3 regions of the Paenibacillus sp. J31R122 genome follow, and region 3 is predicted to be linked to each of the others. Evidence: riboswitches for the same ligand, from Rfam matches in the RefSeq annotation. Region 3 holds a riboswitch; each other region holds the start of a gene.
The links. Region 3 has a riboswitch for thiamine pyrophosphate ahead of AC0YN7_RS25120 (ABC transporter substrate-binding protein). Riboswitches for the same ligand answer to the same signal wherever they lie in the genome.

Region 1 (9,870 bases), on a different contig from region 3:
AAATGGCTGCAAAACTTGCGGATAAAGCGCTGTCCCATGTCCCGACAGAAAGGCGCATGTCGCAAATTGGCGGCTAGAGTTGCTTCTGAAGTAATTTCCATAATAAAGATAAGAGAAACTTGTATCGTGAGTAGGAAGCGATTAGGAGGCGTTCATAAATTTGAAACAAACTTTTCAAACCCGAGTAGTGCTCCTTCATAGTAACGATATTCATAGCCGACTTGAGAATGCTGCCAAAATCGCAGCATTTATTGCAGAGGAACGGCGTAATTATGGCAGTGACAGTGTGCTTGCGGTAGATTGCGGAGATCATATGGATCGGATGCGTGTCGAAACCGAGGGCAGCGATGGAATGGTGAATATAGCGCTTTTGAACGATGCGGGATATGAAGCCGTTACACTTGGCAATAACGAAGGGCTGACATATTCCTATCAAATTCTCACTAGCGCGTACACGAACCACCCTAAATTTGCAGTGCTTGTCGCTAATATGTTCGACTCCGAAACTGGCGAGGTTCCTGATTGGATGCTTCCTTACACGATAATTAAAAAAAACGGATTGCGTATTGGACTCATTGGAGTGACAGCCGCATTCTCTGAATTTTATATATTGCTGGGCTGGCAGGTGACAGATCCTCTGGAAGCAGTGAAGAAGCAAGCGGCACGGCTTCGAGACAGTGTTGATGTCGTGGTCGTTATGTCGCATCTTGGCATAACATTAGATCGCCAAATGGCGGAACAAGTAGAAGGGATTGACCTCATTCTTGGGGCGCATACCCATCATTTGCTTGAGGAGCCAATTGTTATCGGCGAGACGACGATTTGCGCAGCCGGAAAATTCGGCGAGTATATCGGGCGGGTTGAAATCGGGATCGATCCGATTTCAACCCGCCCTGTGTTCCGCGCAGCTTGCGTGCCGACGGCCGCATTAGCGGAGCAGCAAGAAGCCGCCGAGATCATTAGCGGCTTTCAAGAAATAAGCCAGCGGCGCCTAAGCCGGGTAATAGCCCGGCTTACGGTGCCGCTGCCAGCTAGAGCCGAGCGAGAAACGCCGCTCGGCAACCTGCTGGCCGCTGGCCTGAGACGCTTGACCGATGCCGAGATCGGCATCGTCAACGCGGGTCAGCTGCTAGGCGGCTTAGCTTTAGGTGACGTGACAGCGGGCGAGCTGCACGCCCTCTGTCCGTCGCCGATTAATCCGTGCCGGATGGTCATTGCCGGCACGCACCTGCGGGCAGCGCTTGAGCAGTCGCTGCTGCCTGAATTTATCGGGAAGCCGATTAAAGGCTATGGCTTCCGAGGAGAAGTACTGGGCATGCTCGCGGTAGACGGCATGACCATTCAATATGACTCAACGCTTCCTGCGATGAGCAAGCTCATATCGGTAAAGGTCAATGGAGACCTGCTTGTGGATGAGAAGCTGTACACGGTAGGCACCATTGATATGTTCAGCTTCAAGGTAGGTTATGAATCGCTCGCAAAAGCTGAACAAACGTCGTTTTATTTGCCGGAGTTTATACGAGACGTCATTGCCGCACAACTTCAAAGTGAAACCGCGCTTGAACAATGTCATTACGAAAAATGGGATAATATTTCAATTAAGTTGTGATAATGTCGATAAATGTAGTCGTTTGTCGTTTATAAAGAAAAAATGGTTGATCTTGTCGAGATTTTCCCTTACATTAACATTACGAACGGCATTTTCCGATGTATTAGTTAAGATGCCATATAGGGAAGGGTCGAGAAGATGCGTTTGGTACCGATTACTAATTGTCTGCCAGGTATGAAGCTGGCCAAAAAAATATTTTCGCAGGATGGCATGATCCTTCTCGGTGAAAATATAGAACTAACAAGTCGCCTAATTACCCGCCTTAATCAGTGCGGGATAGAATACGTATATATTTCGGATCACAGAACAGACGATATCGTTCTGCCTTCTTTAATTAACGAGGATACGACGCGCTTTGCGATTCGGGAGATTCGTACAAGTTTTCGTGAGATGATGGATCGTCCAAAAGTGAAAAAAAAAGGCGGGACTTATCCTTATATTGCTCAGCCCTTTAAGCAAATGATGAGTATGATTATAGATGATTTATCCATGCATAGTGATGCGATGATCATGCTTATGGATATGGGGACTGTCGACCACTACTTGTATCAACACTCACTAAACGTATGCGTCTATACGACTTTGCTGGGTATGTCAAACGGTTACTCCCGTGAGGAACTGATGACGCTGGGCATGGGCGCGCTGCTGCATGATATTGGAAAGACACAAATATCGATTAATGTGTTAAGAAAGCCCGGTTCTCTGTCTAAAGAAGAGTTTGAGGCGATGAAGCAGCATCCAAGAATCGGCTATGAGCTATTGAAGGATGAGCCGAATATACCGCTGCTGGCTGCGCATTGCGCATTTCAGCATCATGAGCGGATTGATGGCAGCGGATATCCTCGGGGTATTAAAGGAAATGAAATTCATGAGTATGCGAAATGGATCGGATTGGTTGACTCATACGATGCTATGACGACAAACCGTGTATATAGCGCTCCGATGCTGCCGCATCACGCGATGGAGCGTTTGTATGCGGGTACGGGTACGTTATACGAGCAAAATATGATTCAGCTTTTTCGAGATAAAGTTGCTATTTACCCGATAGGCATTTCAGTAAAGCTGCAGACTGGTGAAACTGGCATTGTCGTTGATTTGAATCATTCCTATCCCCAGAGACCTATAGTTCGGGTGCTCTATAACGAAGCGGGCGAGGAGATTACATCGCCCTACGAGATTGATTTATCGAAGCAGCTGTCGATGATGATTGTCGGTGTCAATGACGAGACAACCGACGTGCAGAGGGCTTCAGTTATTTAATTATTCACAGGAAAAGGAGCCATAATGGCTCCTTTTTATTTTTTTTAGTTATTTATTTGCTTCCTGCCGAATAGGACATTACAATAAAGTAGGATACATTACATATATAATTAGTCAGGTGCTGAGTACATGAATACGATAGATTTACAACAATCCTTTAACCCGCTTTCTGCTTTATCTCCTACGAATGACCCATGGGATCCAATTCGCTCTCTGCAGCAGTATGGTAGACATCAATTAACTAGCGTGGAAATGACAGTTTCTAATCTATGCAATATGCGGTGTGAGCATTGCGCCGTTGGTGATACGCTTGTCATGTCAGAGCCAGCTAAAATACCTCTCAAGCAAATGCTGCAACGATTAGACGAAGTGGAGCATCTAGAAACGATAAGCATTACGGGAGGAGAGCCATCTTTCTCTGATAAAACCGTACGCGACTACATGGTGCCGCTCCTTCAATATGCGCGCAGCCGTGGTATTCGTTCGCAAATCAACTCCAATGTAACTCTTCCTTATAGCAGATATGAGCAGTTAGCGCCCTATTTGGACGTCATGCATATTTCATTTAATTATACCTCCGCAGAGCAATTTCACCAGATTGGATTTGCAAAGGCAGGACATCACGTATCGCTAGAAGCAGCTACCAAGCTGTATGAACGGATGATCGATAATACCCGTCGTCTTAGTGAAACGGGAGTATTAGTATCGGCGGAGTCGATGATCAATTATAGAACGTATGACAAAATCGATGAGATCCATCAGTTAATCGTAGAAATGGGATGCCAGCGCCATGAAGTGCATCCGATGTACCCAAGTGCATTTGCCAAGGATTTGCCTGTTCTTTCGAGAGCGCAAATGCTGCAGGCGATTGAGAAGCTGCTGGATACAAGGGATAAGTCCGTTTGGATGCTGTTTGGAACTTTACCGTTCTTCCATTGCAGTGATAGCGCTGAGGAGCGTAAGCTGCTTACACGGCTCGCAAACGAGCCGAATGTAACCGTTCGGAACGATCCAGACGGCCGTAACAGGCTCAATGTTAACTTGTTTACAGGTGACGTATACGTAACTGACTTCTCTGATGTACCGGCCTTTGGTAATATTAGCTCTTCAAAGCTGGATGATTTGTTTGAAAGCTGGCTTGATCATAAGCTTGCGAAAAGTGTGAATTGTCATTGTTCAGCAGCAGCCTGCTGCGGTCCGAATTTGCTTGTCAAAGATATGTATTTTAAGGATATAGATTTTCATCAACGCAGTGCTATGTTGGAATAGCAGGCAGTTGCCGCTCTCTTGCATCGATTGAATTTGAAATGCCGAATTGCCTGTTCAATAGGAGAGGAGGAGAAGCGATGTCCGTAAAAACGCTAATATTTATTGCAGTTGGCTTGCTGCTGCTGTACTTGATGTTTACAGTCGGGGCACCTTTTATGTTAGCCCTTGTTGTAGCAATCTTTCTAGAACCGCTTTGTCAGTTTTTCATGAAGAGATTCCGGATGAATAGACTAGTCGCAGCTACTGTGTCTAGCTCTATTTTTACAGTCATCCTCATTGGTTTAATCGGATTGCTAGGCGTCAAAATTGTAGCAGAGCTTATCGCTTTCTTCAAAAAAGTACCGAATTACTTCGAGGACGTCAACGGTATGGTCGATGACCTTATGCTGCAAGCGCAATCGTTGTATCAAGGTTTGCCTCCAGATGCAATTGATACACTTGAAAGCTGGCTAATGGGCTTAACGAGTACACTAACGAAAATGGTAGGCTCATTGTCTAATACCGTTCTTGCGTTTGCATCAAGTATACCTGGCATGTTTATATTCTTTATCGTATTTTTAGTGGCTGTATATATGTTTAGCTTCAGCTTAAATACGATGAAGGCAACTGTATTGTCGATGTTCGATGAGAAATCACAGACGCAAGTAAATGATGTGCTGCTTAATTTGAGAAAATCTATTTTTGGATTTTTGCGTTCGCAGTTTATATTAAGCGCCTTAACGTATATCATTTCCTTAATAGGACTGTTTGTTCTCGATATTAAGTATCCTCTGGCGATTGCACTGCTTATTATTGTGGTTGACATTATGCCTATTCTCGGGACGGGTTCGGTGCTAGTGCCGTGGGGAACCTACTTAATACTTACTGGCGATGCGTTCTCAGGAGTTGGACTCATCATACTGTTTCTATTTATTACGGTGTTCCGCAGGATTGTTGAGCCGAAAATTCTTGGGGATTCAGTCGGAATTGGCTCTTTGTCCGCACTTATTAGTTTATACGTGGGTTTCAAGCTGGTCGGCGTTATCGGTGTATTTATCGGACCTCTCATCGTCATTATTTATATGGCGGCGCGCAAAGCTGGATTATTCCAAATGAAAATAAAGTTATAGCATGCAATTGGCTGGAAAGCAATAGGCCGAGCCGTGTCAAAGAGAGCCTCCTTCACGTATGATACTGCAAAAAAGCAGATTACTAGGAGGCCTCTAATTAAATGGCACCAATAAAAATGGCGATTATTACGCCTGGGTCGTACCCGATTCCATCGGCTGGGAGCAGTTCGGTCGAGCGGGTGATTGAGAAGTTTGCTCCGCTGCTGCTGCCCTATGCCGAGCCTCGTATTTATGGGAAACTGAGTAATAAGCTGCCCCGCTACGGGATGTTTAAAGGTCTTGTTTGCGAGAGGTTTCCTGCTGGAAATAAGCAAAGATATGTTGAAGCGGTAGCAAGCAGTGTGAAGCGCTACTCACCGGATATCATCGATGTCGAAAATCGTCCTCAATATGTATTAACGATGAAACGAATGAATCCAGACAAGCCTGTCTGGCTTTATTTGCATTCATCCACATTTATCGTTCCGCCGTATATTTCGTCTGCAAAGCTGCATAAATGTCTGCAGGCTGCAGATAAAATTATTGTGAACAGCGAGTATTTGAGACATATAGTCGTTACTAAGGTTCCTGAGGTTGCAGCTAAGACTAACGTTATCTATCCTGGTGTCGACACGATCAGATTTCCTTCACAATATTCGGCTCAGGGAGCTGAAATGCGGAAGAAATTTCGTAATAACAGAGGCCTGAATGGAAAAAAGGTTGTATTATTCATCGGGAGGCTTATTCCGCTAAAAGGCGTTCATCATTTGCTGCGTGTCGTTCCGAAGCTAATAAAAAGACATCCTGACTTAATCGTTATTATTGTCGGCAGTCCATTTTACGGCTCGCATCGAAAGACCGCTTATTCGCGTAAGCTGGAGAAGCTTGGGCGGAAGTGTCCAGGACATGTACGATTTATACCTTACGTGCCTTATACGGAAGTGCCAAGCTGGGCACTTGCAGCTGATATTGCCGTCGTTCCATCTGGACAACGTGAGGCATTCGGGCTTGTTAATGTGGAAGCAATGTCCTGCGGCGTGCCCGTTATCGCAACTCGTGCAGGCGGAATGAAGGAAATCATTCGGCATGGAGTGACTGGTTATTTGGTTAACGAAAGTCATATTGAATCGGAGCTCAAAAATAAGCTGAATCTGCTGTTAAGCGATAAACAGCTGCGTGAGAGGATGGGGAAGCGCAGCCGTGAACGGGTGGAGCAGACGTTTACTTGGAGGCATACCGCTAATCGTTGGTTGAAGCTATTCCGAGAAAAAGGATTCTAATTGGTACCACGATTTTGTGGAAATGAGAAAATGAGGGTTGACACTCTTCTTGAATTAACGTTATAGTCTAACAAGGAAATCCACTAGGGGCGCCGTTACGGCTGAGATAAAGCGATATGCTTTGGTCCCTTTGAACCTGATCTGGGTCATGCCAGCGTAGGAAAGTGGGATTGTGCGTTTATTTACACAAAACGTGAGAAAGCGCTCTGCTTCAATCGGCTGCATAGTCAGCTCGAATGAGATTGGATGGCAGTGCTTCGTCCGCTTGTATGCCAAGCAGGCTCGATTCTCGTGTTTGACGACACATTTCAACCGCTCCTTCGCTGGGGCGGTTTTTTTGTTGTGATAGAGTGCTCCCCATTTAGTAGAACCATATGCTGGTTCACTTAAGAGCAGCCTTTCTAATCCCCCGCCTCAGCGATTGTTGCCGCATTAGATTATGCGTCTTTAGCGGTGCCTTTAAACTTTCTTATATGCTCGCATATACCTCCAGGTGGAATTCCGATTATTCCATATGGGAGGTTTTTTTGTACTATGGCAATTATTATGACGCCGCTGCCAGGCAGCCGCAAGGTATATGTAACAGGAACGAAGGAGAGCATCCGCGTACCTATGAGAGAAATTGTATTAGATCCGACTACTGGAAGAAACGGCGAGGAGCAGTCGAATGAATCGGTTTTCGTATATGATGCTAGCGGTCCTTATACCGATCTTGCCTATGAGGCTGACATCAGACGCGGATTGCCTGCGGTGCGCGTGAGTTGGATTACTGAAAGAGACGATGTAGAGGCCTATGAAGGGCGAGAAGTTCGTCCAGAGGATAACGGATTTATATCGGAGGAAAAGGCTGAGCAGCGAGGCGCTGAGCTGTTTCCTGGCTTATCAAGAAGGCCGCTGAGGGCGAAGGAAGGCTTAAACGTAACACAGCTGCATTATGCCCGTAAGGGCTGCATTACTCCTGAAATGGAGTATATCGCGATTCGAGAAGGCTTGAGCGCTGAATTTGTGCGGAATGAAATTGCTGCAGGGCGTGCCATTATACCTGCTAATATCAATCATCCAGAAAGTGAACCGATGATAATCGGGCGTCATTTTCATGTGAAAATAAACGCGAACATAGGAAACTCAGCAGTTGCGTCATCCATCGAGGAAGAGGTAGAAAAGATGACCTGGGCAACGCGTTGGGGCGCTGATACGATTATGGATTTGTCGACCGGCAAAAACATTCATACGACGCGTGAGTGGATCGTACGAAATTCACCGGTTCCTGTAGGAACAGTGCCGATTTATCAGGCGCTTGAAAAGGTAAATGGGAAAGCGGAGGATCTCAGTTGGGAAGTATATCGCGATACGCTAATCGAGCAAGCGGAGCAAGGCGTTGACTATTTTACAATTCATGCGGGAGTACTGCTGCGTTATATTCCACTTACAGCCAAGCGAGTAACGGGCATCGTCTCACGCGGGGGCTCTATTATGGCTGCTTGGTGCTTAGCCCATCATAAAGAAAATTTTTTGTATACGCATTTTGAAGATATTTGCAAAATTATGAAGCAGTATGATGTTTCGTTCTCGTTGGGTGACGGACTAAGACCAGGTTCAATAGCCGACGCGAATGATGACGCGCAGTTTGCTGAGCTGGATACGCTGGGGGAGCTGACGAAAATTGCGTGGAAGCATGATGTACAGGTGATGATTGAAGGGCCAGGACATGTGCCTTTGCATCTCATTAAGGAAAATATGGATCGTCAATTGGAAGTTTGTGATGAGGCGCCATTTTATACGCTTGGACCGCTTACGACTGATATCGCACCCGGTTATGATCATATTACGTCAGCAATCGGAGCGGCTATGATTGGTTGGTTCGGAACAGCAATGCTCTGCTACGTAACGCCAAAGGAGCATTTGGGTCTACCGAACAAGGAGGACGTGAAGGAGGGGGTCATCACTTACAAAATCGCGGCACATGCCGCTGATTTAGCAAAGGGTCATCCACGCGCCAGGCTGCGTGACGATGCATTATCGAAAGCTCGCTTTGAATTCAGGTGGCGTGATCAATTCCATCTATCACTTGATCCAGAACGGGCAATGGCCTATCACGACGAGACATTGCCGGCAGATGCCGCGAAATCCGCCCATTTTTGCTCCATGTGCGGGCCGAAGTTTTGCAGCATGCGGATTACGCAGGATATTAGGGAGTACGCGGCGCAGAACGGGCTTGAGACAACGGAAGCAATTGAATCTGGTATGAAGGAAAAGGCAGAGGCATTCAAAGCGGCAGGGAGCTCTATTTATGGTCAATCATGACCAACACGCTTGGACTGACCGGTATTCCAGGCAAACGAGATTTGCGCCGATTGGTGAAGTGGGCCAGACAAAGCTGAGTGATGCTATCGTCCTTATTGTTGGAATCGGTGCTCTTGGTGCTTCGCTTGCACAGCATATGGTGCGCGCAGGTATCGGCGAGGTGAGACTGGTCGATCGCGATTATGTCGAGCCTAGTAATTTGCAAAGGCAGATGCTGTTCGATGAGGCTGACGCGCTTGCTATGCTGCCAAAGGCTGTTGCTGCTGCCGAAAAGCTTCGTAAAATAAATAGCGAGATTAGCATAACAGCTTCTGTAACAGACGTACATGAGCATACGGTACAACCTCTAGTTGCAGGAGCGCACCTTGTGCTCGACGGTACAGATAATACGTCAACACGCTTGCTGCTTAGCGATCAATGCTTCCAGCAAGGCATTCCGTTTATCTATGGCGGAATTGCAGGATCACATGGGATGAGCGCCGCCCTTATACCAGGACAAACAACATGTCTGCGATGCTTAATTGGTTCATCGGAAGAGGAAGCGGAGGTGGACACCTGCGACACGGTTGGTGTTCTTTCTCCAGCTGTAGAATTCGTGGCTGCACTGCAGGCTGCCGAGGCAATCAAGTGGCTGTCGGGCAATGAAGCCGCGATACGTCTAACGATGGTCAGCTTTGATCTATGGTCTTTCCGTCTCCGAGAAGCGATATTGCCTTTGGGCAGCGAGGCATGTAAATATTGCGGCCAAAAGCATCGGATGGAGGAGAGCAGCGATACTCGTGCAGAAGAAGAGGGAGCGGCATACGGTGCTGTTATGGTTGCAGAAACAGTAGCAGATGAAGATGAAGTAGGCACCGTTGTACTATGTGGAAGGAATTCGGTACAGGTGACGCTAGCAAAGCCGCTACAGCTAGAAAAGCAGGAGGAGCAATTAGCAGCTCAAGGCTGCAGGTTGACTGTAAATCGTTATTTGGTAAAGGCCTTTCTGCCGAGCGGGGAACAGCTAGTCTTATTCCCGGATGGGCGAGTACTTGTACAAGGTACAGCTGATAGGGAGAAG
Region 2 (9,870 bases), on a different contig from region 3:
CAAAGGTGGGCCTGCATGATGAGCGCTAGAAAAATTCCCGTCATGGAAATATTCGGACCTACAGTGCAAGGGGAAGGCATGGTAATAGGACGGAAGACGATGTTCGTGCGGACAGCTGGCTGTGATTATAGCTGCTCTTGGTGCGATTCCGCGTTTACTTGGGACGGAAGCGGCAAAGAAGATATTCGCCAACTGACGGCGCTTGAAATTATAGAACAATTGAAACAAATTGGTGGCAATACGTTCGAGCATGTAACCATTTCCGGCGGAAACCCAGCGCTGCTGCTACAATTGAGTGAGTTAATTAATGAATTGCATAAGCAAAACATTAGCGTTGCGCTGGAGACACAGGGCAGCCGCTGGCAAAAATGGTTTTGGAACATTGATGAATTAACGTTGTCTCCAAAGCCTCCAAGCTCTGGCATGACGACCAATTGGGAAGTGCTCGACGATATTGTCAGCAAATTAATGCAGAAATCACGCAGCTTTTGTATGAAAGTTGTCGTGTTTGATGAATTAGACTTGGAATATGCCACTTTCGTACATTTACGTTATCCGCAGATCCCGTTTTATTTGCAGGCGGGGAACGGCAATCTTCAGGAAGCGGAGCCAAAGCATATGCTCCCTTATTTAGTGGAGCGCTATGAATGGTTAATAGATAAAGTTATGCCAGACCCTGACTTGAAGCGGGTTCATGTATTGCCTCAACTTCATACATGGGTTTGGGGCAATAAGAAGGGTGTATGAGAGTGCGTGTAATAGGAAGGGCGGAAACCAACATGAATGGAAGAAGTAAGGAACAACTAGACGGCGTAACGCTGCTCGGCAATCAAGGGGTGGAGTATCTTTTTAACTACTCGCCTGACATTTTGGAGTCATTCGATAACAAACATCCGAACCGTGATTATTTTGTAAAATTTAATTGTCCAGAGTTTACAAGCCTATGTCCAATTACGGGTCAGCCCGATTTTGCGACGATATACATTTCTTATATCCCAGATTGTAAAATGGTAGAGAGTAAGTCGCTCAAACTATATTTGTTCAGCTTCCGCAATCATGGCGATTTCCATGAGGACTGCATGAATATCATCATGAACGACCTCATCGAATTGATGGACCCTCGTTATATTGAAGTATGGGGAAAATTCACTCCGCGTGGCGGCATTTCGATCGACCCTTACTGCAATTGGGGGCGACCGGGCACCAAATATGAGCAGATGGCGGAGCATCGCCTCATGAACCATGACTTGTATCCGGAGAAGGTTGATAATCGTTAGTTGGGGTATAGGTAGTAGGGCAGGATATGGGTCAAGATTAGGGTTAGTTTATAGAAGGAACATAGCATGAATACCACAGGAATACAGAAGGATTACAGCAGGAATAATGCGGGAATAGAAATAGGGCAAGTATATAGCAGCATGTGCAGACCGCCTTCTTTGGATAGGCGGTCTGTTTTTTGATGGATATAATTTGAATTGATTAGCAGATACAAAAGATTGAGGATTAGCAGATACAAAAGATTGAGGATTAGCTGATACAAAAGATTGATGCTGAGTATAAAGGAGTAAGCCCAACCTACCGGAATTTATTATCGGATTCATATGATGTCGAAGGCTTGTTCGTAGCAGCTTAGTGTTGGGAACAGTGGAAGGAGTGGCAGCTAATTGAGTCTTCGACCTTTACTGAAGGTAACTCACTATTTAATGAGGATAATCTCACTAATATCAAGGGTTCGGGATACAATGTTCGGTAGAATGAGGTAAACCTCACTCCCCATGAAGCTAACTTCATCACGAGTGAGGTTTGCCTCACTATGTGTAAAGCCGAAAAATAGCTGCATAGAAATTAGTGAATCTAACCTCACAATTATTGAGTTTCTCCTCACAGTAAGAAGGTTTTTGTATAATTATGGGGGACTGATGATTAAATGATCAGTTTGTGATGCTAGTAAGATCGGATATGAAATTTAAATACACTAATACGTCCAATAAGGAGTGATCATCGGTTATGTTTTGTGAACATGTCAAGTCAAACTTTACATGGACCAACCCCACAACCCATCTCACTCACTCCTGCTTCTTAATCTCCGCTGATAAGCAAAATGATTTGTCGGGCCGTGCCCGGCGCCGATTCCGAGCTGATCCTCGATCGCCGCTTGGATGAAGAGTTTGGCAGTCTGTATTGCCTCCATGACGGTTCTGCCGCGAGCAAGCTCGGCGGTGATGGCGGCGGAGTAGGTGCATCCCGTGCCATGAGTATGTCTAGTTGCGATTCGTTTGCTCTCGATATAACTGAAGTTTACTCCATCGTAGATTAGATCGACGATTGGTTCTGACTCCGCAGCGTGGCCACCCTTTATAATGACATAACGTGAGCCCATTTGGATCATACGTTTGGCTGCTTCTTCTCGGTCTCTAAACGTACGGATCGCCATCCTTGCAAGCAGTTCCGCCTCTGGAATATTGGGCGTAGTTACGAGTGCGAGTGGCATCAGTTGCTGAACGAGAGCTTGCAGTGCTTCCTGCTGCAGTAGGGAAGAGCCTCCTTTGGCTACCATGACCGGGTCTATAATCAGATTAGTCCAGCCGTACTGATCTACTTTGGCGGCGACGATTCGAATGATTTCTCCGTTAAATAACATGCCGGTCTTTACTGCGTCAGGCTGTAAATCCGAGCCGATGGAGTCAAGCTGCTCGCTAATTGCTTCATATTCAAGCGGATACACTCCTTGTACGCCCAATGTATTCTGTGCGGTGACCGCTGTTATAACAGACATGCCGTATGTACCAAGCTCCTGGAAGGTTTTCAAATCTGCCTGAATGCCCGCGCCGCCGCCGCTGTCTGAGCCGGCTATCGTCAATGCTTTGTATACGTTCATCGTTTATTCTCCTCCTTAGTAATCCTCCCTAGTATTTTTCCCTAGTTGATAAATGCATCCTCAGCCTTAATATCCGCAGGTAGCAATTCGTTAGCAACCAGCCACTCTCGTACTTTTTCCCATGAAGCAGCATCCTGATGACCAAAAGGTTGATCTTCTGCATCCATCAGCGGCAGTAAAATGTCTAGGCTCTTCGTTTCGATTTCCTTATCGAGCGGCGACGTCTGATCTTCATGCTCGAACAAAATAGTCAATGCCTGCTCCTTATTTTGTTGAACATATTGCTGTCCCTCGGTGATGGCTTGGATGAACTTTTCAAATATAGCCTGTTTATCCTTCACCCCTTGATCACTAGCAACGAGCACGAGCTCGTAATAATCTGGCACGCCATAGTCAGTAGGGCTCAAAGCTGTCATCGGATAACCTTCTTTTTCAAGAAGCAATTGCTCGTGATTAATAAATCCGCCTATGATTGCATCTACATTCTTAGTTGAAATAGCTGGGATGAAGCCAAAGCCTACGTCTATCATATGGACATTGTCAGCGTCCCCGCCATCATGCTTAATCATTGTTCTCATCATCGCTTCATACAGGGGAATGGAGGAGTAGCCAACTTTTTTGCCTGTTAAATCTTTAGGTGATTTAATTGCTCCGTCTTGCGGTACCATCAAATGATTGAGCGGATGTCTAACGATTGCAGCAATCGATTTTACAGGTATATTTTCGCCGCGTGCCATAAGTATTTGAGGCTGATAGCTTAGCGCCAGGTCGATTTTACCTGCGGCTACAAGCTTCAAAGCATCGTTGGTATCCGCAGGCATTTGTATGTCGACCTCTAAGCCTTGCTTCGCGAAATACCCGTTTTTTTGCGCAGCGTATAGGAAGGAATGCACAGCGTTCGGATACCAGTCCAGCATAATGCTCAGCTTTTGCAACGGCTGCTCCACTGTGGGAGCGGTAGATGCGGCTGCTTGTTTATTGCCCGAATTATTCGTATTCAAACCGCCACAGCCACTTATTAGAAGCATTAAGGCCGCAAGCAGCAATGGTAATAGCTTTTTAATATTCGATTTGCTTCCGGATTTTATATGTAAATGGACTCTTGATTTCATTCTTAATTGCATTTTCACCATATTTAATTGCTTTTTCATTTCCGATTGCCTCTTCTCATAAATAGTATTTTTTCTAGTAGTACCATACTTAGAAACAGGATGACACCCATCAATGACAGCAAGAAAACGGATGCGAACATCGAATCGGTATTCAGATTGCTGGACATGCGGCGACTGTAGTAGCCTAAGCCTGCGCTTCCTCCAAGCCATTCGCCGATAGTAGCGCCTACCACGCAATAGACGATAGACAGCTTAAGACCGGAGAAGAAGGAGGGCAGTGCGATAGGGACCTGGATTTTGCGAAAAATATCCCACCGATTCGCCCCTATCGTCAATAGTAGCTCCCTGTAATCCTTATCTCCGTGGCATAGCCCATCATATGTGCTGACTACAATGGGGAAGAAGGCGGTCAGAAACACAACAGCGACTTTACTCCAGATGGTATAGCCGAACCACATAATGAAGATGGGTGAAATCGCAATAAGCGGGATCGTTTGACTAATGACGATCAAAGGGTAAAGCGCCTTCTCAAGCGTTCGGAAAGTTTGCATGCCCACAGCAAGAGCCACACCACCGATAACAGATAAAAAAAAGCCAAAAGCAACCTCTCTAAGCGTAACGAGCAAATGTTTGCCCAGCAAAAGTTCGCGATCCTCAATTAGCGCACGCCCAATGGATAAAGGAGCGGGTATAATAAAGGACGGGACCCAGCCAAGTCGAACGATCAATTCCCAAGCTAACAAGAAGAAAAACGATAGCGCTATAAATAGTCCGTAGTTACCTAGCCATGTATTAGATTGTTGTTTGCGCATATAGCCTTCGCTCCAAATCTTGTCTCAGCTGTATAAACTGCGGTTCGTAGTTAATCTCAAAGTGTCTGGGTCTGGGCAAATTGACTTGAATTTCTTGAACGCCTTGCTCAGCTTCATTTGACAGCATATAAATACGATCGCTAAGTAGAATGGCTTCTTCCAGATCATGTGTAATGAACAAAACGGTTTTCTTCATGTCTCCCCAAAGAGCTAACAGCCATTTATGCATCTCTCGCTTGGTCATCGCATCTAACGCACCAAAGGGCTCATCGAGCAGCATCAGCTCTTGACCGGTAATTAGCGTCCTTAGAAATGCGACACGCTGCCGCATTCCCCCTGACAATTGATCGGGATAGAGCTGCTCGCAGCCAGCTAAGCCAAAGCGTTCCAGCGTTGCTCGAATTTCTGCGGTCTTTTCTTGTTTGTTGACCTTTGCGATCTCTAAGGGAAGCAAACAGTTTTCAAGGACGGTCCTCCACGGCAGCAATAAATCCTTTTGAGGCATGTAGGCGATTTTACCGAGACGGTTGGAGATTCGTTGTCCGTTAAAAAGAATTTCCCCATGCGTAGGCTCTAGTAACCCTGCCAGCATCTTGAATAATGTACTTTTGCCAGAGCCGCTTGCTCCAATAACAGAAACGAATTCACCCATGCGAACGTCCATGGAAATCCCGGACAATAAAGGATGTTCGTAAGCGGGCGAAAAAGAGAAAGTCAGTTTTCTCAGCGATAATAGGGCAGTAATAAACAAACCTCCTTCAAAGCTCGCGAAGCAGATTCACTTCGTAAGCAGGTATGTAAACAAATAAAAACCCACCCATTTCCGAAGGAAACGAGTGGGTCAAAAAATTCAGTCAGGCTAACGCCGATGAATGAAAGTCTTGTTCCACTTCCCTCCGCTGGAATGATCCAGATCAGGTTCCAAGGGTCCAGAGCGGATGCTCCATCTCAGTCGTTAGACTCCCCTAGTGAAATAAATAGAAGATATTTGATTTGTTTTTTCAATACTATAGCATACACTGGAGATATGTAAATCATAATTATTTGAGAAGGCGTTGAAATAGATGAAAAATCTGCTCGTTACCGGCTATCGTGCCCATGAGCTTAATATTTTTAATGAGAAGCATAAAGGCATTGTATATATCAAAAAAGCGCTCACCAGCAAGCTGATTCCATTAATAGAAGAGGGCTTGGAATGGGTTATTACACCCGGTCAATATGGGGTGGATTTGTGGGCTTGTGAGGTCGTTATCGAGCTCAAGAAATCGTATCCGCAGTTGAGGCTGTCGATTTTATCTGCATACAGCAACCCTGACGAGAAATGGAAGGACGATAAAAAGGAATTTTATCAGCAAATTTTAAAAGGGGTCGATTATTACGCTGCCGTAAGCAAGCAGCCGTATGATGGGGTTTGGCAGTTCACCGCCAGGGACGAGTTGTTATTTCGCAAAACCGATGGGATTGTTCTCGTTTATGATGAAGATGCGGGCGAAGGCAGTCCACGTTTTTTTAAAGAAAAGGCATTGAAGAAGCAGCAAGCGGACGGTTATCTATATATCAATATTAGCTCGGAGGACATTCAAAGCATTGCTGATGATGAGGGTTTCCATGAGATGGAGTAGTCAGCAACAACCGGGAATATGAGAGAGGGAGAGTCGTATTTTCTTGATGTTTTAATTCGAATCTATGAAAATAATTTTGTGAAAATATTATTGTTGACACAAAGGATTTTGAGTTGTTATAATAATCCAAATTACATAAATCCGATTAAAACCGTCGGAATAAATTTGATGGAGGTATTGTTCATGTCAAAATCAGTTGCTACGTATACCAAGCTTCTAACAGCACTCCTCTTATCCTTTTCTATCGTATTTGCGCAATCGGCTGCTTACGCGGCTTCTCCAGCACCTGTTGCAGCAACTATTGCTGAATCGCAAGAAGATGGGGTAGCGCAGTATAAGCAATTTTTGCAAGAGAAGCATGGCGTTAATCTTACAGGAACGATTACGAAAGGCCAGTTTATAGATGCTGTAGCTGACATACTTGGTTACGAGCCTACAGGTAAAGAGGTTGCTTTTACTGATGTGAAGGGGAGCGACGCATTGTTTCCAGCTGCTGCTGCTCTATATGAGAATGGTATTCTATCAGGACCTGCTATACAGGGAGACGGACAACTAACGAATGTGGTTGCCATTTCTATTGCAGTAAGAGCGGCTGATCTTAAAGAGCTGGCTTACACTTATCCTACTGCAAAGGTTAATAAAGCGCTTAGCGCACTTCATGTAAACGGAAGCACACTAGGTACTAAGGTGGCTCAGGAGTTGGCGCTTGCCGTTGATACGGGTCTTTTGCCAGCAGAATTTTATACGAACTTCAAACCAAAGGACATTGCGAGCGAGCAGTTGATCAACACGCTTCTAGGTAAAGTTCTTATTACAAAAGGTCTTTACAAGCAATACATCGGCTACGTTAACGATGCTGATATTTATTCAAAGCTGAAAAGCGCTTACGAAAATTCCGATATTATTGATGCGCCAAATCTGCAAAAGCTTGTTAATACGGCATTGGAGCAGCAGCTGATTACCGGCTACAGCTTGAAGGATTCCCGCTTTGAGCCTAACTTTATTCCATCACTTTCGCTTGTTTACGGACATTCCGATTATAAGCATGCTGTACAGCTAATTGGATTGCTGAGAAGTGAAGGGCTAAATGCGAAAGTACAATTCGAGCCTAAAACATCCGCTTTCGTGCATTTGGCAGAGTGGGGAGATCCAGGTCCGAACGTTGTACAAATCGCTAACGGTAACTATATCGCTTACGCGAAAGAATACGATCTAGAATTTGAATTTAAGACAGCTGCAGATAAAGCTGCTTTCGACAGCGTTATCGAAAGCTATGCAAAGAAAAACGAGGATGGTCAAGCTGGTCTGATCGCTAGCTCATGGTGGCAGCCGCTCTATTATTCTTCAACGGAATTAAAGGGTTATGAAATTATTACAAACAACTTTATTTCCGATGAAGACAGCCCTTATACAGTAAATCCTTTCTCACTCAACGAGGATTCTGCCAAAGTGGTAGCAGGATTGAAAGCCATCGACCCTGATGTTACGATTACGCCAACACAATTTTGGGTGGATAAGCCTTTCTTCAGATATTTGCATGGTGAGTCTAAGTAAATGATTGGTTAAGTAGATAATCGTTTAAGAGAATAATAGCCTAAGAGAGCTTAAGAGAATAATAGCTTAAGTGAATAGTGTAACCAGAACAACATAACCAGAACAGCCTAACTAGAACAGACTAACTAGAACAGACTAACTAGAACAACCATAACCAGAACAACCTAACTAGAACAGCCCAACCATGAACAGATGGTTTGGGCTGTTTTTTTCTGATATGTGCAGCAGATATACGGTTATATTTGCTTAGTGTGATATATTGAAACTAGTTGCTTAACGCTACTCGTAGTCGAGCCGATAATTTCAATTTGTGAACCTAAATGAGTTTTTTTGCATGGTTTCCTCAGAAAGAAGCTATCTAGTCTCAAGAACTGAAACTAATACAAGGTTTATTGAGTTGAAGTCTAAATTAATTTCAGAAACTGAAACTAAATTAGATTTAGGCGAGAGTCAGCCGTTTTCAAATAAGGAGTAAAGGTTTTGTGGAATAGAGGTATGTCCCAGACGATTAAAGAAGTTCGTTCTCACTCTCATTCATAAATCGGAGGTGCCCAAATGAACCAAATGAACCAAATGACAGCCAGCGCGCAAAAGCTGGAAGCTTGGTTAAGGCAGCATGCAGATCCAGCAAAGGCTGAGCCGATGAAAGCATACCTGCGCAATCAATTTGACTTTTTAGGAATAAAGTCGCCTGAGCGAACGCAGCTTTTGCGTGAGTTCTGGAAGCAGAACGAAGTGCCGAAGGGCGACGAGCTGCTTCTAACTGCTGCACAGCTGTGGGAACTGCCGGAACGTGAATTTCACTACGCGGCCATGGCTCTGCTTGAGAAATATAAGAAGCACGCCGAGCCTGCCTATATTGATGTGCTGGAAGGAATGGTTACGTCTAACTCTTGGTGGGATACGGTCGATTTTTTGGCGCCTCATCTAATCGGGTATCATTTCTCCAAATACCCAGCGCTTATTCCTGTCTATACGGAACGCTGGGTCCATTCAGATAATCTGTGGCTTCGTCGTTCTGCTATTTTGTATCAGCTCAAGTATAAACAAAGCACCGACACGGTTCGATTGTTTGAATTCATTAGTCGTTTAAAAGATGATCCTGATTTTTTTATTCGCAAAGCGATAGGCTGGTCGCTTAGAGAGTATGCCAAAACCGATTCAACCGTTGTGCGGCAATTTGTAGCGGAAACCGCTCTATCGCCTCTTAGCAGGAAAGAGGCGATGAAGCATCTGACTAATTAGATTTCTTTTTTATTGAAATAGATAAGTCCGCCTGCAAAAAATACGATAAAGCTTCCTACTATCGTAATAAATAAGCTCTCAAGCGGCAGTGTGAGCGCGCCAAACTTCTCTGTACTGAATGCAAGCATGACTAAACTCGGTTGAGCCCACGGATAAAAGGGACCATATGTCGCAGAATTGATGACCAGCATATTTGGAACGGTCAGCATGACATTGATCGCAAGCGGTGCCGCGAAGCTGCTCCAGCTGATGGATACCCACAATTGCAGGGCAGCGAGCGGCAAGCATGCGATCCAGCCGCCGATAGCGCTAGTAAGCAGAGTTTCCCATGATACCTCTGTTATCCCTTGATAGGCGGAAGCTAGCAATACAGCTCCAACGAATAATAGCTGCGTGACCGCAAGCAGCATGGCAACCCATGTGAATTTGGCTAAATACAACGCCGTTCGAGAGATAGGCAGCGTAAGCAACTGCTTCCAGCCTCCTCCGCTATGTTCATAGCGGCATATGAATGCTGAGAAAATACCGGTTAATATAGGCAGGAACAGCATGGCATGAAAGGAACCCATCGAAGATAGCAAAATGAGATATTGTATATCCTCTTGTCCAGGCTGAAAGGAAATCATCATACCGAGCAGCATCGCCAG
Region 3 (9,870 bases):
TTGTTTATTATAAATCCGCCCACGAAGCAGAAGCACCCAATACTATGCAGCAAGCACAATCAATGCCGAATCAAGGCGTTCCTTTTAGATAGTTAATTAGAAGCCTGTCGTGAAGTTCTTTCAACCACGATAGGCTTCTAATTGCTTTATTTTACAACTCTATAATGATCGGAAGAATCATCGGTCTTCTTTTTGTTTCTGCGTATACATACTTTCCAATTGACTCTTTTATTTTGTGTTTCAGGAATGTCCATTCCATTGTGTTCCCGGTTTTCTGCATCTCCACAATCGTTCGTAATACTAGCTCATTCATTTTTTCCATCAGAACCTCTGACTCTCGGACATACACAAATCCGCGGCTTATTATATCTGGTCCAGACAACAGATTTCCTTCAGCTTTACTTAATGTTACAACTACGACTAGAATACCGTCCTCTGCGAGATGCTTCCTGTCGCGTAATACAGCGTTCCCAACATCGCCTATTCCAAAGCCGTCAACAAGCGTATTCCCAGCTGGCAATTTGCGACTTTGGACAGCTGTCTGATCTTTAAAATCAACGACTTCCCCGTTCTTTATAATAAAAACATTTTCTCTCTTCACGCCAACTGCTTCTGCCAACAAACGATGTTGAAATAACATTCGGTACTCACCGTGAATAGGGATAAAATACTTTGGCTTCATTAACGTCAACATTAATTTAAGCTCCTCTTGGCTGCCATGACCGGATACATGCATTCCTGTCGAGGTTCCTGAGCCATAAATCACATTCGCACCTAAAAGGAATAAATTATCTACGATTTTGGAAACATTTCTTTCGTTACCCGGTATAGGCGAAGCAGCGAAGATTACTGTATCTCCAGCCAAAATCTCAACTTGACGATAGCTGGAGCTGGCTAGTCGTGATAGTGCAGCCATAGGCTCTCCTTGACTGCCCGTGCAGAGCACAGCTACTTTATCACGCGCTAAATCATTCGCTTCCTTGACTTCAACTAACATCCCATCTGGAACCTTCAAATGTCCAAGCTCCATGGCTACAGTAACAACATTCACCATACTTCTTCCAAGCAGCAGCAGCTTTCTGTTTGTTAGCTCCGCAGCATGAATAACCTGCTGTAGACGGTGAACATTCGAAGCGAATGTTGATATAAATACTTTATGTTCTGCTTTTTTAAATGCTTCTTCAATATGCCCGCCTACAAGCTTTTCAGATGGAGTAAAGCCCGGTCGTTCTGCATTCGTGCTTTCTGAGAGTAAGGCAAGTACGCCATTTTCTCCTATGCTAGCCATTTTATGAATATCTGGATACTCATTATTTACTGGTGTTAAATCAAATTTGAAATCTCCCGTATGGACGACCGTTCCTTCGGGTGTATAGAATACGACGCCAAGACAATCAGGGATACTGTGATTAGTTTTGAAAAAGGTTATTTTAAACGCGCCTAATTCAATAATTGATTCTGAGTTGATTTCATTGAGCTCGGTATCCCTTAGCAAATTGTTTTCTCTCAATTTCCCTTTAATTAATCCTAAAGTTAATTGCGATCCGTAAATAGGCAAATTCATTTGTTTTAAAATATAGGGTATTCCCCCAATATGGTCTTCGTGTCCGTGGGTAACAATTAATGCGCGTACTTTATCCTTGTTCTCCTTGAGGAAAGTGATGTCGGGAATGATGAGATCGATTCCTAACAAGCTCTCGTCTGGAAATTTTGAACCGCAATCAATAACGACGATATCATCTTCATATTGCACCACATACATATTTTTGCCTATCTCATGTATGCCGCCTAGTGCGAAAACCGAGAGTGTGTTTTCCATATTTCCAGACCTCCTGCTAATGGGTACAGTTACGTTAAGATATCAGATACTTTGTCCATTATTTAGCACATCTATTCCCTTTACTGCCAATCCTCTACTCCCTGCTGCAGACTCACCCAGTTACTTGCTCATACAACACAAATAGCTATAAGCCTCTCATTAATAATTGAAACCTCTGCTCCTTAAACACGTTATTACCGAATATACTTACAGAAAGCTCATGCTTACGAAGATGGTTTTGCATTCGCAAAACCTAAGTCTATGCTTACGAAGATGGTTTTGCATTCGCAAAACCTTTAGGAGGCCAAATGATGGAAACATTCGGCAGAGGATGTCTGTACATTATTCTCGGTGTTATTGCGGTTATGATGCTTGCCTTTATCGTCGGCGACACGATAACGATTCCATGGTTCATACTCATACCCCTTATTGTTCTTGCCTTTTGGGCCGCGTCTCGAAAAGGAAAGTAAGGGCATCATACTTGAACAAAAAAAGGAGCTGCCCCTTGACCATATGCATGGTTTTGGGAACAGCTCCTTCATCCTGTTAATCTATTTACGTCAGCAGCACAACTCTAGCCGTTGAATCCCAGCTAACTGCTATTCCAATCTCTGTGGCCAGATCGCGTATTTTAACATAACCAGTCGCTTCAGAAAGAATAGATTCAAGTTCTACTCCGTTTACCGTTACTTTACTTCCACTCCAATCAATATCGGCACCAAGCGCTTCACCTACCAGTCTAGCAGGAACCCATGTGGATCCGTTAATTAAATATCCATCTGATAGCACTTGGCCTCTATAGGTTACAACGATTGGCGAAGCATCCTTCAGCTTCTCCGGGTTCGGAATTTGCTGACCGCCCTGAACATCGTATCTCTTTAAACTATATTGTTGAATAATCGTTTTCAGTTTGCTAGGATAGGCCTGATCCGTTGCATAGCCGCAAGCATAGAGCATTTGAGCCTGCTGCTCAGGTGTTTGAGCTTTACGCACACGTTCATATCTAGGTGTAGCCAGCAGCAAATCCAAATCCTTATAGAAATGATAGACGCTGCTATATGCTCGAAATGCCGCTTTTTCATTTACGCTGCGGCCATCGATATATTCCCAGGTCCCCTTTACTACTGCCTCGCCATGCCAATAGTCATTGGTCCTCCCGCTTCCTACCTTTATCCCCCCTAGGTTATACCATGAATGAATGACTCCGCCTGTTTCTAGTAAGTTTTGAGCTAGTCGAACGGAAGGGAACATCGTTGAGCCTTCTCGCTTTACCCGAATAACTGTAGGAGACAATACATTAAAAAATTCAATCCTTGTCATCGCAGCCATCTCGTGCCTCCTTTTTTCAGCCCTTTACAAACCTCATACAAACTTATAACTCAACTTTCGCAGATCAAAAACGATCTGGAAATGTTTATATCCATGCGATTTTGACCTCATATTCATGGGGCTTTACTAAGCGTAAACGTCTGTCGTCTTCCTTGGCGGCAAAGCAATGTTTCGCGCTAAATGTTAAGCCTATTATTAGAGTGAAACTTATAAATTCATATTATTAAAAAACGGACGATTTGAATGGAATTTGTACAGTCTAATCGTCTTTTAATCCATTTCCTTTGTGTTTGAATGGAATTTATCCACTCTGATACGACGCTAGCAACCTTTTCAGGACCAAACAGTCGATTTGACTGGATGAAATACAGTCAAACTCCAACCCAGCACTTAGAATGAAATTTTGATTGGATAAAATACAGTCAAACTGAGATAATCATCTACCTCTATCCCTCATACAAGGTTATCCATTTTTAATTAACACTCATTCAAACACAATCCCCGCAATGGATCGCGTGTTTGCCCAGCCACATCAAGGGTTACCTGCCTATTTTAGGCTGCGAAAGTTGAGTTATAACTTCTTATCTATGAACCAAGCTGTTGTTTCTTTGTATGCATCGGGAGCTTTGTTGGCAACGGACAAAAAGGAATGAACCCGCAGCCGCATGGGATACAGGTTCATTCCTAGGCACAACACGATTCAAAAATAGCTCTGTCAATCTAACCCATAAAATCGTCGTGTATTGGCAAGCAATATCTTCGATGCATGCTCGACCGTATATTGCTTAATTCGCGCGATTTGCTTAGCTGCATCAGCCGTCATAGAAGGCTCTGTTTTTCTACCTGCATAAGGCCCTTCAAACGGCCATGGCCCATCAGTCTCTACCATTAGCTGCTCTATTGGATACTGCTCCACGATTGTCATGATCTCTTCCTCGTACGCAACATCAGGTGTCACCGACACCAGATAGCCGCTTGCAATCATTCGCCTTACCAATTGCTCACTGCCTTTAAACCAGTGGAAATGTGCCCTGCGTACGTTATGCTTAGCCAAAATGTCACACGCTTTAGCTCCATCCTCATAAACAGCGTGCAGCACGATTGGGCGATCCAGCTCTGCAGCGAGCGCCGCGAAACGATCAAGCAGCTCCAGATAAGGCGTTTCATCAAAAGCTTCACCCGCAGCCTCAGCTTCTGTACGCGTATAATATGGCAGACCAACCTCTCCAATCGCAAACGGCTCTCCCGCTTCATGGCGCTGTCTTATCCATGCGAACAACTGATCAAGCTCGGCTACAGTTGGAAGCTGCTGTTCGGGATGGAAGCCATATGCCGGGTGTACCCGTCCTGGGTAGCTTAGCGCAAGCTCTCTATTCACAATTGACGACTGCAAATGCATTGAAACCGCAACAACAGCTGCAAGGCCTTCTCCAAACGCCTTCTGCAGCAGCTCTTCCCGATCCTCAGCTGCGTACAAATCAACATGCAGATGCGCGTCGATATAAGCTGGGCCTAGTTTTTCCTGCTGAAAATATTTTTGCTCCGTCATCTCATTTGCCCTCATGTACGCCAGTCTTTAACATCTCATAAATCTGTTGCTTTATCTCATTAAATTGCGGATTGGTCCAGAGCGCTTCACTGCGCGGCCGCTCAAAATTTACGTCGAATTGATCCAATACGACAGCAGGCTTAGCGGACAGTACGATAACGCGATCGGAAAGAAACAAAGCTTCTTCTATGCTATGCGTCACCAGAAGCACCGATCTGCGGTTTTCCTCCCATATAGACGTCAGCCATTTCTGCATATCCAATCTCGTTAAAGCATCCAATGCGCCAAACGGCTCGTCAAGCAGCATTAGCCGCTGCGGAGCCAATAAGGCTCGCAGGAAGGAAACACGCTGCAGCATACCGCCGGATAGCACATGCGGATAAGCACTCGCATATTCTTCCAAGCCGATTCGCTGCAACCATTCCTTCGTCTTCGACTTCGCTATGCCGCGATCTAAGCCGGATATCGCTAAAGACAGCTCAATATTTCCTGCAACTGTTCGCCACGGAAGCAATGCCGATTGCTGAGGCATATAGGAGATGTGACCCCGTTCGCCTGTTGTTTGCTTCCCATTAATCCAAATCTCGCCCTCGCTCGGCTGTTCCAGTCCTCCAATGACTTGAAACAAGGTCGTCTTCCCGCTTCCCGAGGGCCCGATGATGGAGACGAACTCACCATCGGCTACGGAAAACGATAATCCGCCCAGCACTTCCTTGCTTGAAGCGCCTTTCCCAAACTGTTTGCGCACTTGTACAACCTCTAATGTATTTGGATGTTCTGCTGCTGTATCACTCATTCGCTATTCCTCCTGTCCTAAAGGTTTGTGGCACAAACCTACTTCGTATCAGCATCTTTCGCAGGCCTCCAACGAATAATTAAACGCTCCGCCAGGCTCACTAGTCCGAATAAGGTCAAGCTGAATATAATGATTATAATAACGGCTGCAAACACACGACCCGGCATAAATCCTTTAGATGAGAGCAGCATAAAGGCGCCTAGACCTTTTTTGGTGCCGAGCCATTCTGCGACAACTGCGCTTAACACGCTGTATGATGCTGCTATTTTCAATCCAGAAAACAAATGAACGATAGCATGCGGCAGCTCAAGGCGCCAAAACAGCTGCCATTTGCGAATGCCGATCATCTGCAAGTAATTGCGGAGCTGCACATCTGTATTCGTCAATCCGCCAAGCATCGCGATCGTAATTGGAAAAAAGCATACCAGCATAACGAGCAGCACCTTCGGTAGCAGACCGAACCCAAACATCATCATTAAAATCGGCGCAATTGCGATGATTGGCACGTTTTGGGATAATATTAGCAGTGGATAAACGGCTGTTCGCACACCAGGAAGAAGATGCAGCAAAGCGGCGAGCACGAAGCCCACCGCCGATCCGCCGACAAAGCCGTATATTGTGAGCTGTACTGTTGCCCATGTATGCTCCATTAGTCTTGGCCAAACTTTGATAGCCTCTTGCACAATTGTAACAGGTGAAGGAAGCATCCAGTGGTCAATATCCCCCAACATAACAGCCGCCTGCCAAAAAACGAGCAATGCTATAAATACCGCCAATGGAGGCCAGATTTTAGACCATGCGCTCTTGTTATTGCCCATCTGGATATTTCTCTAGCAATCGACCCATCGAAGCGCCTTTGGTCGGATTATAATAAATTTTAATTTGTGATATAACGGATGGACAGCCCATCTCTGTCATTGCTTCGCTCATTGATTGCACCACGCCCAGCAAATGACTAAGCTCGCCCTCCATTGTCGTCTCAAGCGGTGCCACACGGTAAGGTACGCCAGCCGCCTTGATGATCTCAATTGCCCGATCCACGTAAGGAAGAACGCTTTCGCCTCCTGGTGTCGTCGGTAAAATCTGAATGCTTACTAATGCGTTTGCCATATGATTTCCTGCTTTCTCTGCTGCTTATTATCGTCATTATTCTGGTAAAAACTCATTCGTAAACGCCTTCTCCGATTCAAGCTCCTTCTCAAGCAGCTTGTGCTCAAACATCCACGTCGCGTAATTATCCCATACGCTGAGCTTCTGTTCACCCCAACGAGCCGCGTCATCCTGATATTTCGGGCTCAGCCACTTCTGACTGGCACGAACGAGATCAGCATTCAAATCCGGCTCGGCTTTGATCAAAATTTCTGCCGCATCCTCGGGATTGTCAATCGCATATTTGTAGCCTTGAGCCGCAGCCGCTGTAAATGCCTTAACGATTTCTGGCTTCTCGGCAATCATCGTTTCATTTGTCGCAAGTACAGGTGTATAATAATCCAGTTTGTCGCTGTAATCGGTTAAATAAACCATATTGATTTTTTCACCGCGAAGCTCAGCTTCGACACCGGTCCATGCATAATAAATCCAAGCGAAGTCGATGTCACGCTTAACTGCCGTAAAAAAGTCACTGTCGCCGATGCTGATCATGTTAACTTTACTAGCGTCAGCCTTCTTCTCCTGCATAAGTGATGTGATAACGGCCTCCTCGACAGGTGCGCCCCAGCCGCCGTACGTTTTTCCTTCAAACTTTTCCGGGGAATCAATCCCCTTGGCGAGCGGCGATGCAAATCCTGATGTGTTGTGCTGTATAATAGCTGCAATCGACACGAGCGGAACATCCGCAATCCGCGCCATCGTAATCGACTCTTGATAGCTTATACCGAACTCTATTTTACCGGATGCAACCATTTGATCAGCCCCGCTCTCGCCTGGCTGAATAATCTCAACATCCAATCCCTGCTCCTTAAAAAAGCCTTTATCTCTCGCGACATACAGTCCGGTATGATTCGTATTCGGCGTCCAGTCAAGCACGACCTGTACCTTCTCAAGCGGCTTATCTGCTCCCCCTTGCTCCTTTTCGTTCGCAGACGGTGCGTTATTCGCTCCGCAGCCTGCCAGTGCCAATACAAGCACGAGCAAAGTGCCAACGATTTTCCAAGATGATTGCCGAGCCTTCTTCTGATTCATGATGTGTTGTGTTCCCCTCTCAACTATTTCTATTTGTTTAAGGCGACGACTCCTCATTATTATCCGGGTAATGGATTCCGATCAAAAAAAAAGCGTCCCCCTAATCCGGAGGACGCCATAATTTCGGCTGTGCAACTGTAATATTTCACTTATGCTGATCCATTTGATCAAGCTTGCAAAATAAACAGAGCTTCTGTCCCTACGCTGGCATTATCCAGATCAGGTTAACGGGTCGGAATTGTACAGATAATCCCCTCTCAGCCGGCCTAACCAGCTCCCCGGAACATATTCGGTTTCGTCAATACCTTTAATTGTATAGCAAAAGCCTATCAGAAGGCTAGTTTTTTTTGAATAGCAGCATTATGACTCCTCTATCCCGCCGTTTTATATCGTTTTCGAACACCAACTACAAGCATGAGCAGAGGCACCGCGATTTGAAAGAACGGTATTAGCTTCAGCGATATTTCAAATCCAAACCATTGATGATACGTATTGTTTGGCTCCAAAAAAGATGTAAAATAGATGATCACGCCTATCGGCATAACACAATATCGATAGGCGATGCCTGTTGCAGCGCTGAACGTAAATACGGACGCCATATATAAGGCAGTCATTTTCACATAAAGCCCTATAAATAATAACAAAGTGATAATGACATCGAGCCTCTCTAGAAAGTTAGCCAACCTAATCAACTGTACAACCTCCAGCAGCGGAAGCGCCGTTACCGCTGCTAATTCCGGTCCAAGCACGCTCATGACGAGCATATTCATAAATACGAGAAAAGCGGATACTGCGATTTGCGGCCAATACGTACTCCGACCCCATGCGTTCTTCTCGCTAAGATGCTTCCAGTACACGAGAAAAATGATCATTTGTCCAAATGGAAACGAAAGCAGGTCCGGAAAAGCCGCCTTAATAATTGGTGCTGCCCCATTCTCGAACATAGGCAGCAAATGGTTTATACGGGGCAAATTCGCAATGAACAGCAGTATTATGATAAGGGTATAGCTTATCACAACAATAGGAAACAGCAGTTGAACAACACGAACAAACACCTCAATCCCTTTGCTTACGGTATAAGCCGCGGCACTAATGATAAGCAGCATAATAATCCAGCGAGGCGTGAACGACAGCAGTGCCATAACTGTAAGTTCACCTACATCTCGCACATTCCTCATCGAGTAATAAGCAAACAAACCCGCATACACGATCCCAATTGCTCCACCAATCCATCGTCCAAAATGCATGATTAAAAGCTCAGCTAGTCCCGCTTCTAAGGCGCGTCGTTGAATACACACGTAAATGAAAGTTAACAACAAACCGGCAGCTGCAGCAAACGTCATTGCGATCCAAGCATCCTGCTTCGCTTGAATGCCGAGCTCGAATAACGGTGTGCTGCCGATTAGGAAGATTATAATCAAAATTGATAATTGGCTTTTGCCGATTTGCTGCATAACGTCTCCTTTCCACTTATGAGCGATTCTTCTCTTGTGCCTTTTTGAAGCCGCTGCTGCTCATACCCGTTGAATTTACTTTCACCTTCACGGTTATTTTCACTTCCGTTTGCGGAAACACTTCATTCCAGCTATCCTTCACTTCAGCCCATTGCTTCGGAAATTTCTTATGTATAACATTGCCGAAGCCCACTACATCCGTTTTATGCTTACGAATAGCCTTCCAGCCCTTCTCCATTACTGCTTTAATCTCATCTTCAATAAGCTTCTGGACAACATCGACCTGTGCAGGCTTCATCAGATCGCCGCCGCAATTGTACTCCATCAGCGTTCCATCAGCTGACACATTCACATGCATAATCCATTTGCTTCCTGATCGCTCTGCCCGCAGCTTGGTTGCTGCATGCTTTATTAATATGGATGATTTTTTCTGTTCTTTTTCTTCACAAGCAAATGCTACCGTCGTTCTCTTCACATGATTGGCTAGCCACATAACCCCTTGACTTTCATCGTTTGAGATCCATCCTGTCAGCTTGTCCCCCGCAATCAGTCCCAGCTCGAATAATCTAACCTTAGACGGTGTATTGGTATGGGTGAGTTTATCCGCCCGATCCATGCTCTCACCTGTTCCAGAGAGGATTAAGCCTGGAATACCGGTCGCTTGAACAGGGCCTAGCAAATCTAAGAATAGGTCATGAATCGTCATTTGACGAAAAGTAGAACTATTTATTTCTTCATTGGC

Region 1: it holds a riboswitch for thiamine pyrophosphate, as region 3 does, so the genes downstream of both, thiC (phosphomethylpyrimidine synthase ThiC) here and AC0YN7_RS25120 (ABC transporter substrate-binding protein) in region 3, are expected to answer to the same signal.
Region 2: it holds a riboswitch for thiamine pyrophosphate, as region 3 does, so the genes downstream of both, AC0YN7_RS07970 (ABC transporter ATP-binding protein) here and AC0YN7_RS25120 (ABC transporter substrate-binding protein) in region 3, are expected to answer to the same signal.

What each region holds. Positions count from the first base shown of each region.
Region 1 covers NZ_JBWDNM010000003.1:29,185-39,054, forward strand. Annotated here, with positions in the region: gene moaA (GTP 3',8-cyclase MoaA) at 1-77, shown strand, start outside; gene AC0YN7_RS06495 (bifunctional metallophosphatase/5'-nucleotidase) at 161-1,609, shown strand; gene AC0YN7_RS06500 (HD-GYP domain-containing protein) at 1,748-2,869, shown strand; gene yfkAB (radical SAM/CxCxxxxC motif protein YfkAB) at 2,999-4,138, shown strand; gene ytvI (sporulation integral membrane protein YtvI) at 4,216-5,247, shown strand; gene AC0YN7_RS06515 (glycosyltransferase family 4 protein) at 5,349-6,506, shown strand; TPP riboswitch at 6,582-6,686, shown strand; gene thiC (phosphomethylpyrimidine synthase ThiC) at 7,041-8,810, shown strand; gene AC0YN7_RS06525 (ThiF family adenylyltransferase) at 8,797-9,870, shown strand, end outside.
Region 2 covers NZ_JBWDNM010000003.1:365,810-375,679, forward strand. Annotated here, with positions in the region: gene queD (6-carboxytetrahydropterin synthase QueD) at 1-29, shown strand, start outside; gene queE (7-carboxy-7-deazaguanine synthase QueE) at 19-747, shown strand; gene queF (preQ(1) synthase) at 780-1,277, shown strand; gene thiD (bifunctional hydroxymethylpyrimidine kinase/phosphomethylpyrimidine kinase) at 2,063-2,878, opposite strand; gene AC0YN7_RS07960 (ABC transporter substrate-binding protein) at 2,920-3,906, opposite strand; gene AC0YN7_RS07965 (ABC transporter permease) at 4,026-4,802, opposite strand; gene AC0YN7_RS07970 (ABC transporter ATP-binding protein) at 4,783-5,553, opposite strand; TPP riboswitch at 5,677-5,779, opposite strand; gene AC0YN7_RS07975 (SLOG family protein) at 5,867-6,424, shown strand; gene AC0YN7_RS07980 (S-layer homology domain-containing protein) at 6,608-7,978, shown strand; gene AC0YN7_RS07985 (DNA alkylation repair protein) at 8,534-9,223, shown strand; gene AC0YN7_RS07990 (ABC transporter permease) at 9,220-9,870, opposite strand, start outside.
Region 3 covers NZ_JBWDNM010000018.1:94,118-103,987, reverse strand. Annotated here, with positions in the region: gene AC0YN7_RS25160 (hypothetical protein) at 1-92, shown strand, start outside; gene AC0YN7_RS25155 (ribonuclease J) at 152-1,819, opposite strand; gene AC0YN7_RS25150 (hypothetical protein) at 2,128-2,289, shown strand; gene AC0YN7_RS25145 (glucosaminidase domain-containing protein) at 2,375-3,148, opposite strand; gene AC0YN7_RS25140 (TatD family hydrolase) at 3,864-4,697, opposite strand; gene AC0YN7_RS25135 (ABC transporter ATP-binding protein) at 4,699-5,493, opposite strand; gene AC0YN7_RS25130 (ABC transporter permease) at 5,532-6,311, opposite strand; gene AC0YN7_RS25125 (thiamine-binding protein) at 6,301-6,603, opposite strand; gene AC0YN7_RS25120 (ABC transporter substrate-binding protein) at 6,640-7,674, opposite strand; TPP riboswitch at 7,854-7,965, opposite strand; gene AC0YN7_RS25115 (GerAB/ArcD/ProY family transporter) at 8,046-9,128, opposite strand; gene AC0YN7_RS25110 (Ger(x)C family spore germination protein) at 9,145-9,870, opposite strand, start outside.